3 regions of the Streptomyces sp. NPDC056486 genome follow, and region 1 is predicted to be linked to each of the others. Evidence: riboswitches for the same ligand, from Rfam matches in the RefSeq annotation. Region 1 holds a riboswitch; each other region holds the start of a gene.
What was found. A riboswitch is a leader RNA that binds a small molecule or an ion and turns the genes downstream of it on or off. The one in region 1 is predicted to bind thiamine pyrophosphate.
Positions count from the first base shown of each region.

Region 2: linked by a shared signal. The riboswitch ahead of ACFQ7F_RS15860 (thiamine ABC transporter substrate binding subunit) and the one ahead of thiM (hydroxyethylthiazole kinase) in region 1 are both predicted to bind thiamine pyrophosphate.
Region 3: linked by a shared signal. The riboswitch ahead of thiO (glycine oxidase ThiO) and the one ahead of thiM (hydroxyethylthiazole kinase) in region 1 are both predicted to bind thiamine pyrophosphate.

Region 1 covers NZ_JBHTSF010000178.1:10,719-14,889, reverse strand. Annotated here, with positions in the region: gene ACFQ7F_RS39495 (hypothetical protein) at 1-32, shown strand, start outside; gene ACFQ7F_RS39490 (glycoside hydrolase family 19 protein) at 169-1,008, shown strand; TPP riboswitch at 1,413-1,537, shown strand; gene thiM (hydroxyethylthiazole kinase) at 1,585-2,361, shown strand; gene thiE (thiamine phosphate synthase) at 2,586-3,224, shown strand; gene thiD (bifunctional hydroxymethylpyrimidine kinase/phosphomethylpyrimidine kinase) at 3,221-4,054, shown strand; gene tenA (thiaminase II) at 4,060-4,171, shown strand, end outside.
Region 2 covers NZ_JBHTSF010000033.1:6,018-10,188, forward strand. Annotated here, with positions in the region: gene ACFQ7F_RS15855 (ABC transporter permease) at 1-816, opposite strand, end outside; gene ACFQ7F_RS15860 (thiamine ABC transporter substrate binding subunit) at 792-1,907, opposite strand; TPP riboswitch at 1,990-2,106, opposite strand; gene rlmN (23S rRNA (adenine(2503)-C(2))-methyltransferase RlmN) at 2,127-3,233, opposite strand; gene ACFQ7F_RS15870 (hypothetical protein) at 3,357-3,596, shown strand; partial or broken gene ACFQ7F_RS15875 (hypothetical protein) at 3,661-3,870, shown strand; gene ACFQ7F_RS15880 (hypothetical protein) at 3,867-4,171, shown strand, end outside.
Region 3 covers NZ_JBHTSF010000030.1:67,582-71,752, reverse strand. Annotated here, with positions in the region: gene ACFQ7F_RS15185 (Rv2175c family DNA-binding protein) at 1-318, opposite strand, end outside; gene ACFQ7F_RS15180 (NAD(P)/FAD-dependent oxidoreductase) at 386-1,552, opposite strand; TPP riboswitch at 1,735-1,848, shown strand; gene thiO (glycine oxidase ThiO) at 1,846-3,036, shown strand; gene thiS (sulfur carrier protein ThiS) at 3,033-3,251, shown strand; gene ACFQ7F_RS15165 (thiazole synthase) at 3,258-4,052, shown strand; gene pknB (Stk1 family PASTA domain-containing Ser/Thr kinase) at 4,157-4,171, shown strand, end outside.

The DNA of each region.
Region 1 (4,171 bases):
CAGCCGTACACCAGAATTGGTCCAGACCTTGACAGGTTCAGACCATTTCGCTTGAGTCTCCGACACCCCCATGGCGGCGTGGAACCCGCCTCCAGCCCGCCTGATAGGAGATGTCGCGTGATCAAACGTCTCATCAGTTTCGCAGCAGCGTTAGGTGCGCTCTGCGCCATGATCGTCCTTGGCCCGGCCGCCACCACGGCGTCCGCCGCCGCGTGCGCAACCCCCTGGAACTCCTCCTCCGTCTACACGGGCGGCAACAGCGCCTCGTACAACGGGCACAACTGGACCGCCAAGTGGTGGACCCAGAACGAGACGCCGGGCCGCACCGACGTCTGGGCGGACGCGGGCACCTGCGGCGGTGGCACCGATCCGGGCAACCCCAACCCGTCAGGATTCGTGGTCAGCGAGGCGCAGTTCAACCAGATGTTCCCGAGCCGGAACTCGTTCTACACATACAAGGGCCTGACCGACGCACTCAAGGCGTACCCGGCCTTCGCCAACACCGGCAGCGACACCATCAAGCGCCAGGAGGCAGCCGCGTTCCTCGCCAACGTCCACCACGAGACCGGCGGTCTGGTCCACATCGTCGAGCAGAACCAGGCCAACTACCCGCACTACTGCGACGCCAACCAGCCCTACGGCTGCCCCGCGGGACAGGCCGCGTACTACGGCCGCGGTCCGATCCAGCTCAGCTGGAACTTCAACTACAAGGCGGCGGGCGACGCGCTCGGCATCGATCTCCTGCGCAACCCCTACCTGGTGGAGCGCGACCCGGCGGTCGCCTGGAAGACCGGTCTTTGGTACTGGAACACGCAGTCGGGTCCGGGCACCATGACACCGCACAACGCCATGGTCAACAGCCGCGGTTTCGGTGAGACCATCCGCGCCATCAACGGCAGCCTGGAGTGCAACGGCGGCAACCCCGGCCAGGTCCAGAGCCGGGTCGACCGCTACAAGCAGTTCGCCCAGGTCCTCGGCACCACGCCGGGCTCCAACCTGAGCTGCTGACCCTTCCTTCTCCGCGCACGACGGCCGGGCGGACCTGATCCCGTATCAGATCCGCTCGGCTCCGCGCGTCGCGCCCTGCTCCGGTGGCAGCAGCCGGAACGGAACACCGGATGCCGGGCCCACTCGGCCGCGAACTCGGTGACACCCATTCCCCAGCACGCGCCAGGCGCCGCTCCCTCTCGCCGGGGCAGGCACGCAAGCACCGGTCCAGACGGTGGATGCGGTGTCGCAAGAAGTCCCGTACCCGGGCGCGGCCCTCCACCAGCCCGCTTGCGGCATCAGCCGATGCGGACAGGTCGGGCCCTTGCGGCCTGAGGATCCCCCGTCGGTTCCGCCAGCAAATCCGTGTCGTTTCGTGAGGTACCCGAGTGCGAACTTGCGTTCCCGAAGGAGGTACATTGCGTAGCGACCACCGCGGGAGCTCGGGAGTAGCCGGGCTGAGAGGGCGGACGGGACTTGCTCCCCTTTCGCCGACCGCATGAACCTGGACCGGGTAATGCCGGCGTAGGAAGAGTGTTGACGATGGATACTGCCTCCGTACCTGCCCGGCACGGCACTGCCGTTTCCCGTGATGCCGTGGCGGATGTGATCGCGTCTCTGCGGACCTCCGCACCCCTTGTGCACTGCCTGACCAACGTCGTGGTGTCGCCGTTCACCGCGAACGTGCTGCTCGCGGCGGGGGCTGCCCCCGCGATGGTGCACAGCGCGGAGGAGGCCGGAACGCTGGCCCGGGTGGCCGGGGGTGTCCTGGTCAACCTGGGAACGGTGACGTCCGTGACTGCGGCGGCGATGCGTGTCGCGGTGACAGAAGCGGCCGGGGCCGGGCGGCCGTGGGTGCTCGACCCGGTGGCGGTCGGCCCGCTGCCCTGGCGTACCGAGCTCGCCCACGAACTGCTGGAGAGCGCACCCCCGGCGGTCGTTCGCGGCAATGCTTCCGAAATCCTGGCACTCGACGGGGGCAGGGGTGGGCGCGGCGTGGACAGCACGGACGCCCCGGAGGCGGCGCTGGCCGCGGCGGGCGCGCTGGCCCGGCGCTACGGCTGCGCGGTCGCGGTGAGCGGTCCGGTGGACGTTCTCACGGACGGGACGCGAGTGGTGCGCCTGGCCAACGGGCACCCGCTGCTGACTCTGGTGACGGGAACGGGCTGCTCACTGGGCGCTCTGGTGGCCGCCTGCACAGCCGTCACCGGCGACGCGCTCCTTGCCGCCACTGCCGCGACCGGTCTGCTCACCGTGGCCGCGGAGGACGCCGCCACCCGCTCTGCGGGGCCCGGCACGTTCGCGGTCGCCCTGATCGACGCGTTGTACGAGCTCAGCCCTGAGCGGCTCGCTGAGGCTCTCAACCTGCACTGAGCATGCGCGTACCGCGGGGTCCTGCGTGAGCAGTGGCCTGGACGCCACCCGCTGCACAGTGCCCGCCCGCCCTGGGGCGCGCCCTCAACACCGAGTCTGGCTGCCCTGTCCCCCTCCCGCCCCGGTGAACAACTCAAGGTCCCTGCACGTCAGGGCCTGCCTTCCCCCGTACCTCCCGATGCGTTTCCCGCGCCCTTCCCCGGCTGGGAGCCAAGGACTCACCCATGCGACCTCCTCTGGACCTGTCCCTGTATCTCGTGACCGACACCAGGCTCTGCGGCCGCCGCGGTGTCGGCCCTACCGTTGCGGCGGCCGTCAAGGGCGGCGTAACCGCCGTCCAGTTGCGCGATCCGGACGCGGACGCCCGCACGCTGTTCTCACTCGGCCGGGCGATCCAGGCCGAACTCGCGGGCACTGGCGTCCCCTTGATCGTCAACGATCGCCTGGACGTGGCGGTCTGGTTGGACGCGGACGGCGTCCACCTCGGGCAGCGGGACGTCTGCCCCGAGAGCGCCCGGCGCCAGCTCGGTCCCCATGCGTACATCGGCCTGTCCGTCAGCCGTCCCGAGCAGCTGGCGCACGTGCCGGACACTGTCGACCACCTCGGTGTCGGTCCGGTGTTCCCGCAGTCCACCAAGCCAGACGCGGACGCCCCGCTCGGTCTGGGCGGCCTGGCCCGGATCGTCCGGGAGAGCCCGCTGCCCTGCGTGGCCATCGGCGGGATCGGCGTGTCCGAGGCCGCTGCGGTCATGGGAAGTGGCGCGGCCGGGATCGCCGTCGTCAGCGCGGTCTGCGGGCAGCCCGACCCCGAGGCCGCAGCCCATTTTCTCGTTCGCACCCTGCGACAGGAGATCCCCGCGTGACCAGCCCGCCCATCGCCCTGACCATCGCTGCCAGCGACCCCTCCGGCGGCGCCGGGATACAAGCCGACTTGAAGGCGTTCTCCGCCAACGGCGCCTACGGAACAGCAGTTCTGACCGCCCTGACCGCACAGAACACTCTGGGCGTCACCGGCATCCATGCCGTCCCCCCGGCGTTCGTCACCGAGCAGCTCGACACGCTGTTCGCCGACGTCCCGGTGGACGCCGTCAAGATCGGCATGCTGGCCGACGCCGCCATCGCCGCAGCCGTCGCAGAAGCCCTGGAGCGGCACCGCCCCCGGTGCGTCGTCCTCGACCCCGTCATGGTTTCGACCAGCGGCCACCGCCTCCTCGAGGCCGATGCGGTGACGGTACTGCGCGAGCGTCTCCTGCCTCTGGCCGACCTCATCACCCCCAACCTCCCCGAGGCCGGCGACCTCCTGGGCATCGCCGCCGCAAAGAACCGCGCAGAAGCCGTCGAGCAGGCCCACGCACTCCTCGAAACCGGCGCCAGGCGCGTCCTCCTCAAGGGCGGCCACCACACACATGACGCACAATCCGTGGACATCCTCGTCGACGCCACGCGCGCCACCGGCGCCTGTGCCGCGGGTGTCACCGAGCTGTCCGCACCTCGCGTCAACACGCGCAACACCCACGGCACCGGCTGCACCCTCTCCGCCGCGATAGCCGCCCTGCGCCCGCAGCACGACGACTGGCACACCACCGTCAGTGCCGCGAAGGCGTACCTGACCGGGGCCCTGCGCGCGGCCGACACCCTGCATATCGGCCGCGGCCACGGACCCGTCCACCACTTCCACCAGTACTGGAGCTGAGCCCCATGACCACAACGTTCTGCGACGAACTGTGGACGGCCACGGCCGAGATACGTGCGGCCATCGACAAGCTGCCGTTCGTCATTGCCCTCGGCGACGGCACCCTGGACCGGCAGA
Region 2 (4,171 bases), on a different contig from region 1:
CGCGTGCACGGCGAGGATCACGCCCACCGCCGCGAACTGCACGATCGTCAGGACGGCGGCCGTCGACAGGTCGAGGAGTTGGGCGGTCTGCCGGTAGATCTCGACTTCGAGGGTCGAGTACGCGGGCCCGCCGAGGATCTGCACGACGCCGAAGGAGGTGAACGTGAACAGAAAGACCATGAGGGACGCCGCGGCGACCGCAGGCCCGAGGGCGGGCAGCGTCACCGTCCGCCATGCCCGCCACCGCGAGGCGCCGAGCATCCGCGCGGCTTCCTCCTGACGCGGGTCGAGCTGCGACCAGAGCCCGCCGACGGTCCGTACGACGACCGCATAGTTGAAGAAGACGTGCGCGAGCAGAATCGCCCACACGGTCGTGTCGAGCCGCACGCCCCACATTTCATCAAGAAGACCACCCCGCCCGAGCAGCGCGAGGAACGCGGTCCCGACGACGACCGTCGGCAGCACGAACGGCACCGTGACGACCGCCCGCAGAACCTGCTTGCCCCTGAACTCGAAGCGCGCGAAGACGTACGCGCCGGGGAGCGCGATGAGCAGCGTGAGCGCGGTCGACGCGAGCGCCTGCCAGGTGGTGAACCAGAGCACGTGCCGGACATCGGACTGCGCGAGGACATCGACAACGCGCCCGAACTGCCACTCCCCTCCGACCTTCAGGCCGCGCGCGACGATCGCGGCGACCGGATAGGCGAAGAAGAGCGCGAAGAACGCGACGGGCACGGCCATCAGACCGAGCCGAGCCGCGCTCCCGCGCGAGAGCCCCTTACGGGGCTTGCTTACTTCAGTACGAGCGAGGTCCACGACTTGACCCACTGCTCGCGATTGTCGGCGATCTTCTTCGGTGCCAGGGTCTCCGGCTTGTCGATCTTCACGCCGTGCTTGACGAACAGCTCGGGCAGCTCGGCGGTCTCCCGCACCGGGTTCACGAACATGTTCAGCGGCATGTCGTCCTGGAACTTGGTGCTGATCAGGAAGTCGAGCAGCGCCTTGCCGCCCTTCTCGTTCTTGGCGTTGCTGAGCAGGCCCGCGTACTCGACCTGCCGGAAGCAGGTGCCGGTCGCGACGCCGGTCGGCGCCTCCTTGGGCTGCGGCTTCGCGTAGAGCACCTCGACGGGCGGCGACGAGGCGTACGAGACGACGAGCGGCCGTTCCCCCTTGGCCTTCTTGCCTCCGGCGGACCCGGAGAACTCCTCGTTGTAGGCCTGCTCCCAGCCGTCGACGACCTTGACCCCGTTGGCCTTGAGCTTCTTCCAGTACCCCTCCCAGCCTCCATCGCCGTACTGGGCGGCGGTGCCGAGCAGGAACCCGAGCCCGGGAGAGGAGGTCGAGGCGTTCTCGGTCACGAGCAGGTTCTTGTAGGCGGGCTTGGCCAGGTCGGCAAAGGACTTCGGCGGCGCGAGCTTCTTGTCGGCGAAGTACTTCTTGTCGTAGTTGACGCAGATGTCGCCGCTGTCGACGGGCGTGACCCGATGCTTGCTCTGATCGACGCGGAACTGCGAAAGAACCTGATCCGAGCCCTTGGCCTCGTACGACTGGAAGAGATCGTTGTCCAGCGCGCGAGAGAGAAGCGTGTTGTCGACACCGAAGAAGACATCCCCCTGCGGGTTGTCCTTGGACAGGATCGCCTTGTTCACGGCGGCACCCGCGTCGCCGTCCTTGAGGACGTTGACCTTGTAGCCGGAGCTCTTCTCGAACGCCTTCAGTACGTCCTTCGAGACGTTGAAGGAGTCATGACTGACAAGCGTGACGCTCTTGGAATCGGCCTTGTCACCGCTGCCCGACGAGCTGCCGCAGGCGGAGAGTGCGACGAGCGAGAGGCCGACCGCAACGGCGGTGACGGTGACCTTCTTAGTGGTCCTCACCTTGGTGGTGCTGACTTTGGTGATGCTCACTGAATTGATTCCTCCTGGAGTGACCAGGAAGAGACGCGGCCCTGCCCACAGCCTTGAAGGGGCTGCGGGCAGGGCGCAACAGCTTGAGTGATGTCCGAACTTCCTACCCGGAATGACCCGGGCAAGGTTCAGAGGGTCTGCGGCCAACCTGTCCTTGGTGCCGCACTCTCAGCGCTGTGGCGCTCCCCTGTCGGAATATGAAGATGTGTTCCGGCCAGACTAACGCTCGGACGCGGCGAGCTGACCGCACGCCCCGTCGATCTCCTGACCACGGGTGTCACGAACCGTGACAGGCACCCCATGAGCGGCAATGGCGTCCACGAAGGCCTTCTCGTCCTCCGGCCGCGATGCGGTCCACTTCGAGCCCGGCGTCGGGTTCAGCGGGATCAGGTTCACGTGCACGGGCTTGTTCTTGAGCAGCCGCCCGAGCCGGTCACCGCGCCACGCCTGGTCGTTGATGTCCCGGATCAGCGCGTACTCGATGGAGAGCCGGCGCCCGGACTTGGCCGCGTACTCCCAGCCCGCCTCAAGGACCTCCCGCACGTTCCACCGCGTATTGACGGGTACGAGGGTGTCGCGCAGCTCGTCGTCGGGCGCGTGCAGCGAGATGGCGAGGCGGCACTTGAAGCCCTCGTCGGCGAACCGATGAATGGCGGGGACCAGACCAACGGTCGACACGGTGATCCCACGCTGCGAAAGACCGACACCATCGGGCTCGGGATCCGTGAGCCTACGAATGGCACCGGACACGCGGTTGTAGTTGGCGAGCGGCTCGCCCATCCCCATGAAGACGATGTTGGAAAGCCGTGCGGGCCCGCCCGGAATCTCCCCATCCCTGAGCGCCCGCATCCCATCGACGATCTGGTGCACGATCTCGGCGGTCGTCAGATTCCGGTCGAGACCGGCCTGCCCCGTCGCGCAGAACGGGCAGTTCATCCCGCACCCGGCCTGCGACGAGATACACATCGTCACGCGGTCCGGATAGCGCATGAGCACGGACTCGACGAGCGTCCCGTCGAAAAGGCGCCACAGCGTCTTGCGGGTGGTGTCGTCGTCACAGCTGATGTGCCGCACCACGGACATCAACTCGGGAAGCAGCGCCTCTTGCAGCTTGGCGCGCGAACCGGCGGGGATGTCGGTCCACTGCTCCGGGTCGTGCGCGTACCGCGCGAAGTAGTGCTGCGAGAGCTGCTTGGCGCGAAACGGTTTCTCGCCGACAGCTGCGACGGCTTCCTTGCGCTCGGCGGGCGTGAGGTCGGCGAGATGCCGCGGCGGCTTCTTGGCTCCGCGGGGCGCGACGAAGGTGAGTTCTCCGGGTACAGGCATGGTTCTTCCAGTGTCGCAGACGGTTGGGGCCCGACCGGGCCACCGCCTGTCGGTGACGGTCGCCGCTGGCCCGGCATGCGGCTCACTTGCGCAAGTATTCGAACACGTGACCTAATCAGCTTCATGGCGCCGACCCCCTTCCCCAACGACCTGATCGAGCTCCAGACCGCCTGGACCCGCACGTACGAGGCACTGTCCGCTCCGCGACCGGTTCACCCCGCGAGGCTGCGCCGCACTCTGCAGCAGCTCTCCACTCGCCTGATGTGGCACCCGTACTGGTCCACCGAAGCGGGCAGGTCACCGGCGGCCCGGGTGGAGCTTCGCCGCCTGGCCTGCGCACGCGAGGAAGGGCACACGTCATGAGCGAGGCTTCTGTAACCTGTCGTCGCTTGTACGCCGGGGGGAGCTGACCGTGGAGACCGTCCTGCCCGGGGACAACGAGCTGGCGGGGCGGATGCAGGAAGCGCGCTCAACCCTGTACCTACTGTGCGCCGACGACACCGTAGAGCTCGCCAATGCTCTCGCTCCAGCAACTCCGGCGAGAGATCGCCAGCTCGTAGTCCCCGTCGCCGGACGGGCGGATGGTCGCGGTTTTCTCACGCACCGCGTACCGGCACTGGGAAAATGCCGGCTATGAACGCCTGGGGGACACTGCTCGCGACCATCGTCGGCGCTGCCATCGCGCTCCTGGGACAGCGCCTCGCAAAACGCGCTGAGGACAAGGCGCGTCTGTCGGAGTTGCTCATGGAACAGTGCGCCTTGATCGCCTCCTCTGTGACGGACTTCGAGGATCGGATCTGGGAGGAGCGGGTCCTCGGCATGGAGGGCCGCGTCAGTGGCTACGACCTCCCCGCCCACGTGCTGGCTTCTGTTCGGCTACGGATCCTCACTCGGGACGCCGCCTTGCTCGCGGCACTCGATGAGTTGGACACGGCAGG
Region 3 (4,171 bases), on a different contig from region 1:
CTCGCTCAGAGCCTGCGCGGGGGTGCCGGGCAGGGTCTCGTCGGGAGTGAAGAGCCACTCCAGCATTTCTCGGTCGGAGAAGCCGTCGTCCCTCAGGAGCGTCAGGGTGCCTGTGAGGCCCTTGACGATCTTGTCGCCGTCGATGAAGGCGGCGGGCACCGCGAGCGCGCGGTTCTCACCACGGCGCACGGCGATCAGCTGGCCCTCCTTGACCAGCTGGCGCACACGCGTCACCTCGACGTCGAGCATTTCTGCGATGTCGGGGAGGTGGAGCCACTCGGGGACGAGAGCATCAGTCTTTGCGTCAATCTCGGTCACACGGACAAGCGTATCTCCGGGCACCGACAGCGGCCGGGCAGCGGTCCCCCTCCGGCTGTGGCAGCGCTTACGGCAGCACTGCCTTCTTCAGCGGCACCGCGGGATCCGACGCAAGATCAGGGGAGAGACGGGCGCCCGCCTCGATCAGTTTGCGGCCCTGCGCGAGGTCCCTCGGGCGGCCCACCGCGAGGACGGCCACCAGGGCGCCCCGCCGGAGCCAGCACACCGTCCAGGCCGCACTCGATGGATCGCCGCGCCACACCAGCTCGTCGGCCGAGGCGTGGTGCCCGGCGAACTGGACGAAGCGGCCGAACTGCTCGGACCAGAAGTACGGGACGGGGTCGTACGCCGAAGGGGTCTCGCCGATGATGTTCGCGGCCACCGTGCGCGGGCCCTGGAGGGCGTTGTCCCAGTGGTGGACGAGAAGGCGCTCGCCATACCTTCCCGAAGGGAAGGAGGAGCAGTCGCCGACCGCGTACACATCGGGTTCCGATGTCCGCAGGTGGTCGTCGGCGACGATCTCCCGGTGGGCGCCCAGGGTGATGCCCGAGTCCACGAGCCAGCCCGTGGCGGGGCGTGCGCCGATGCCGACGACGACCGTGTCCGCGGGCAGCCGGGTGCCGTCGGCCAGCAGGACGCTGCCGGGCTCGACGCGGTCCACGCGCGCGTGGGTGCGCAGTTCGGCCCCCGCGTCGGCGTACCAGGAGGTCATCGGCGCCGCGACCGCCGCGGGCAGGGCCCCCGCCAGCGGCCGTTCGGCGGCTTCGACGACGGTGACCGAGCAGCCCGCCTCGCGCGCCGCGGTCACGAACTCGGCGCCGATCCAGCCCGCGCCGACGACCACGACGCGGTGCTGCTCGGCGAGCACGGGCCGCAGCCGCTCGGCGTCGTCGAGGGTGCGCAGCAGGTGGACGCCGGGAACTCCGGAAGTGCCTGGCAGCAGGATCGGCTCGGCGCCGGTGGCGATGACCAGGGTGTCGTAGGGCACCGGACCCGACGAGGTGTCCAGTTCGTGGTCCGCCGGGCGCACGCCCGTGACCTCGTGGCCCAGACTCAGCTCGATGCCGAGCGCCTCGAAGTCGATGTCGAAGGCGGAGCCCTCCGCCTTGCCCAGCAGCACGGCCTTGGACAGCGGCGGCCTGTCGTACGGCTGGTGGGGTTCCGCGCCGATCAGGGTGACCGCACCGGCGAACCCCTGTTCGCGCAGGGCCACGGCGGTCTGCACCCCGGCCATCCCCGCGCCGACGATGACGACGCGCCGCTCTGCCTGCCTCCGCTGCTCGCTCACCCGATCACTGTAGGGCGGCGGGTGACGCGCCCCGCAGAGCGCTACGAGGAGATCTATGACACACCGTCACGGTGCATACCCGGACAGCTCCCCTACTGCCCTCGGACACCAGGGACTAGGGTGCAGGGCAGAACACTCGCGGGAGCCCGGACGTACCGGGCTGAGAGGGAGGCTGGGACGGCCTCCGACCGTACGAACCTGATCCGGGTCATGCCGGCGAAGGGAGGGGCTGGACACCCATGCATCCACGTACATCACCCCACGAGGCGACCGATGTCGCTGTCGTCGGGGGCGGCATCATCGGCCTGGTCACGGCCTGGCGGGCGGCGCAGCGCGGTCTGTCCACCGCGGTCGTGGACCCCGAGCCCGGCGGCGGCGCGGCGCAGGTCGCCGCGGGCATGCTGGCCGCCGTCACCGAGCTGCACTACGGCGAGCAGACGCTGCTCGGCCTGAATCTGGCCTCCGCGCAGCGCTACCCGGAGTTCGCGGCGGAGCTCGCCGAGGCGAGCGACCGCGATCTCGGCTACCGCGCGTGCGGCACGCTCGCCGTCGCCCTCGACTCCGACGACCGCGCCCACCTGCGTGAGCTGCACGCCCTCCAGGAGCGTTCCGGGCTCACGTCGGAGTGGCTGAGCGGGCGCGAGTGCCGCCGCCTCGAACCGATGCTCGCACCGGGGGTCCGCGGCGGCCTCCGCGTCGACGGCGACCACCAGATCGACCCGCGCAGGCTCGCAGCGGCGCTCCTCGTGGCCTGCGAACGGGCGGGCGTGATCTTCCACCGTGCGTGGGCGGAGCGCCTCACCGTCGAACGGGACCGGGCCACCGGAGTCGTCCTCGCCGACGGGACCGCCCTGGAGGCCGGACAGACCGTGCTCGCCGCCGGCAGCCTCAGCGGGCGCCTCGCCGGCGTCCCGGAGGGCGTGCTGCCGCCCGTGCGCCCCGTGAAGGGGCAGGTCCTCCGGCTCACGGTGCCTCAGCGGTACGCGCCGTTCCTGAGCCGCACCGTGCGCGCCGTCGTGCGCGGCAGCCATGTCTATCTGGTGCCGCGCGAGAACGGCGAGCTCGTCGTCGGCGCGACGAGCGAGGAGCTCGGCTGGGACACGACGGTCACCGCGGGCGGCGTGTACGAGCTGCTTCGGGACGCCCACGAGCTCGTACCGGGCATCACGGAACTACCGCTGACCGAGACGCGCGCAGGCCTGCGCCCCGGCTCCCCCGACAACGCGCCGCTGCTCGGCCCGACCGCTCTCCCCGGTCTCCAGCTGGCCACAGGCCACTACCGCAACGGCGTGCTTCTGACACCCGTCACCGGTGAGGTGATGGCGCACGCCCTGACCACCGGTGAACTGCCCGACGAGGCCCGGGGATTCACCCCTCTGCGCTTTGCCGGCGACCCCCTCACGCAGCGCTTCATGGAGCAGCCCGCATGACTCTCTCAGCCGTTACAGCCGTCTCCGTCAACGGAGAAGCACGCGATGTGGCCGCGGGCACCACGCTCGAAGCCCTCGTCGCCAAGCTCACCGCGGCCCCGTCCGGTATCGCCGCCGCGCTCAACGAAACCGTCGTCCCGCGCGCGCGGTGGTCCACCACCGAGCTCACCGACGGGGACCGCATAGAGGTCCTCACCGCCGTCCAAGGAGGCTGAACCGACATGGCAGACGACCCCTTCGTCATCGGCGGGCTCACCCTTTCCTCACGCCTGATCATGGGTACGGGCGGCGCGCCGAGCCTGGACATCCTCGAACGCTCCCTCTTCGCCTCCGGAACGGAGCTGACGACGGTCGCGATGCGCCGCCTCGATCCCGGTGTGCAGGGCTCGGTGCTCTCCGTGCTCGACCGGCTCGGCATCCGGGTCCTGCCGAACACGGCGGGCTGCTACACCGCGGGCGAGGCCGTCCTGACCGCCCGGCTTGCGCGGGAGGCGCTCGGCACCGATCTGGTCAAGCTGGAGGTCATCGCGGACGAGCGCACACTGCTCCCCGACCCGATCGAGCTCATCGACGCCGCCGAGACCCTGGTCGACGACGGCTTCACGGTCCTTCCATACACGAACGACGACCCGGTCCTCGCCCGGAAGCTGGAGGACGTGGGCTGCGCGGCGATCATGCCACTCGGCTCCCCCATCGGCTCCGGACTCGGCATCCGCAACCCGCACAACTTCCAGCTGATCGTCGAACGCGCGGGCGTGCCGGTGATTCTGGACGCGGGGGCGGGAACGGCGTCCGACGCGGCGCTCGCGATGGAGCTGGGGTGTGCGGGTGTGATGCTCGCCTCCGCCGTTACACGGGCTCAGGAGCCGGTCCTCATGGCCGAGGGCATGCGGCACGGGGTCGAGGCGGGGCGGCTCGCGTACCGGGCGGGGCGGATCCCACGTCGGCACTTCGCCGAGGCGTCGTCGCCCGCGCAGGGCATGGCCCGGCTCGATCCGGAGCGGCCCGCGTTCTGAGTGGCGCACGCGAGTGCCGCCCGCCTGTTACAGGTCGGCTGCAGTCGGGGCCCGAGCACGACCGGGCGGGCAACGGTGTCAGCGGTGGCTCGTAGACTCCCTTCGTGGACACGACCCTT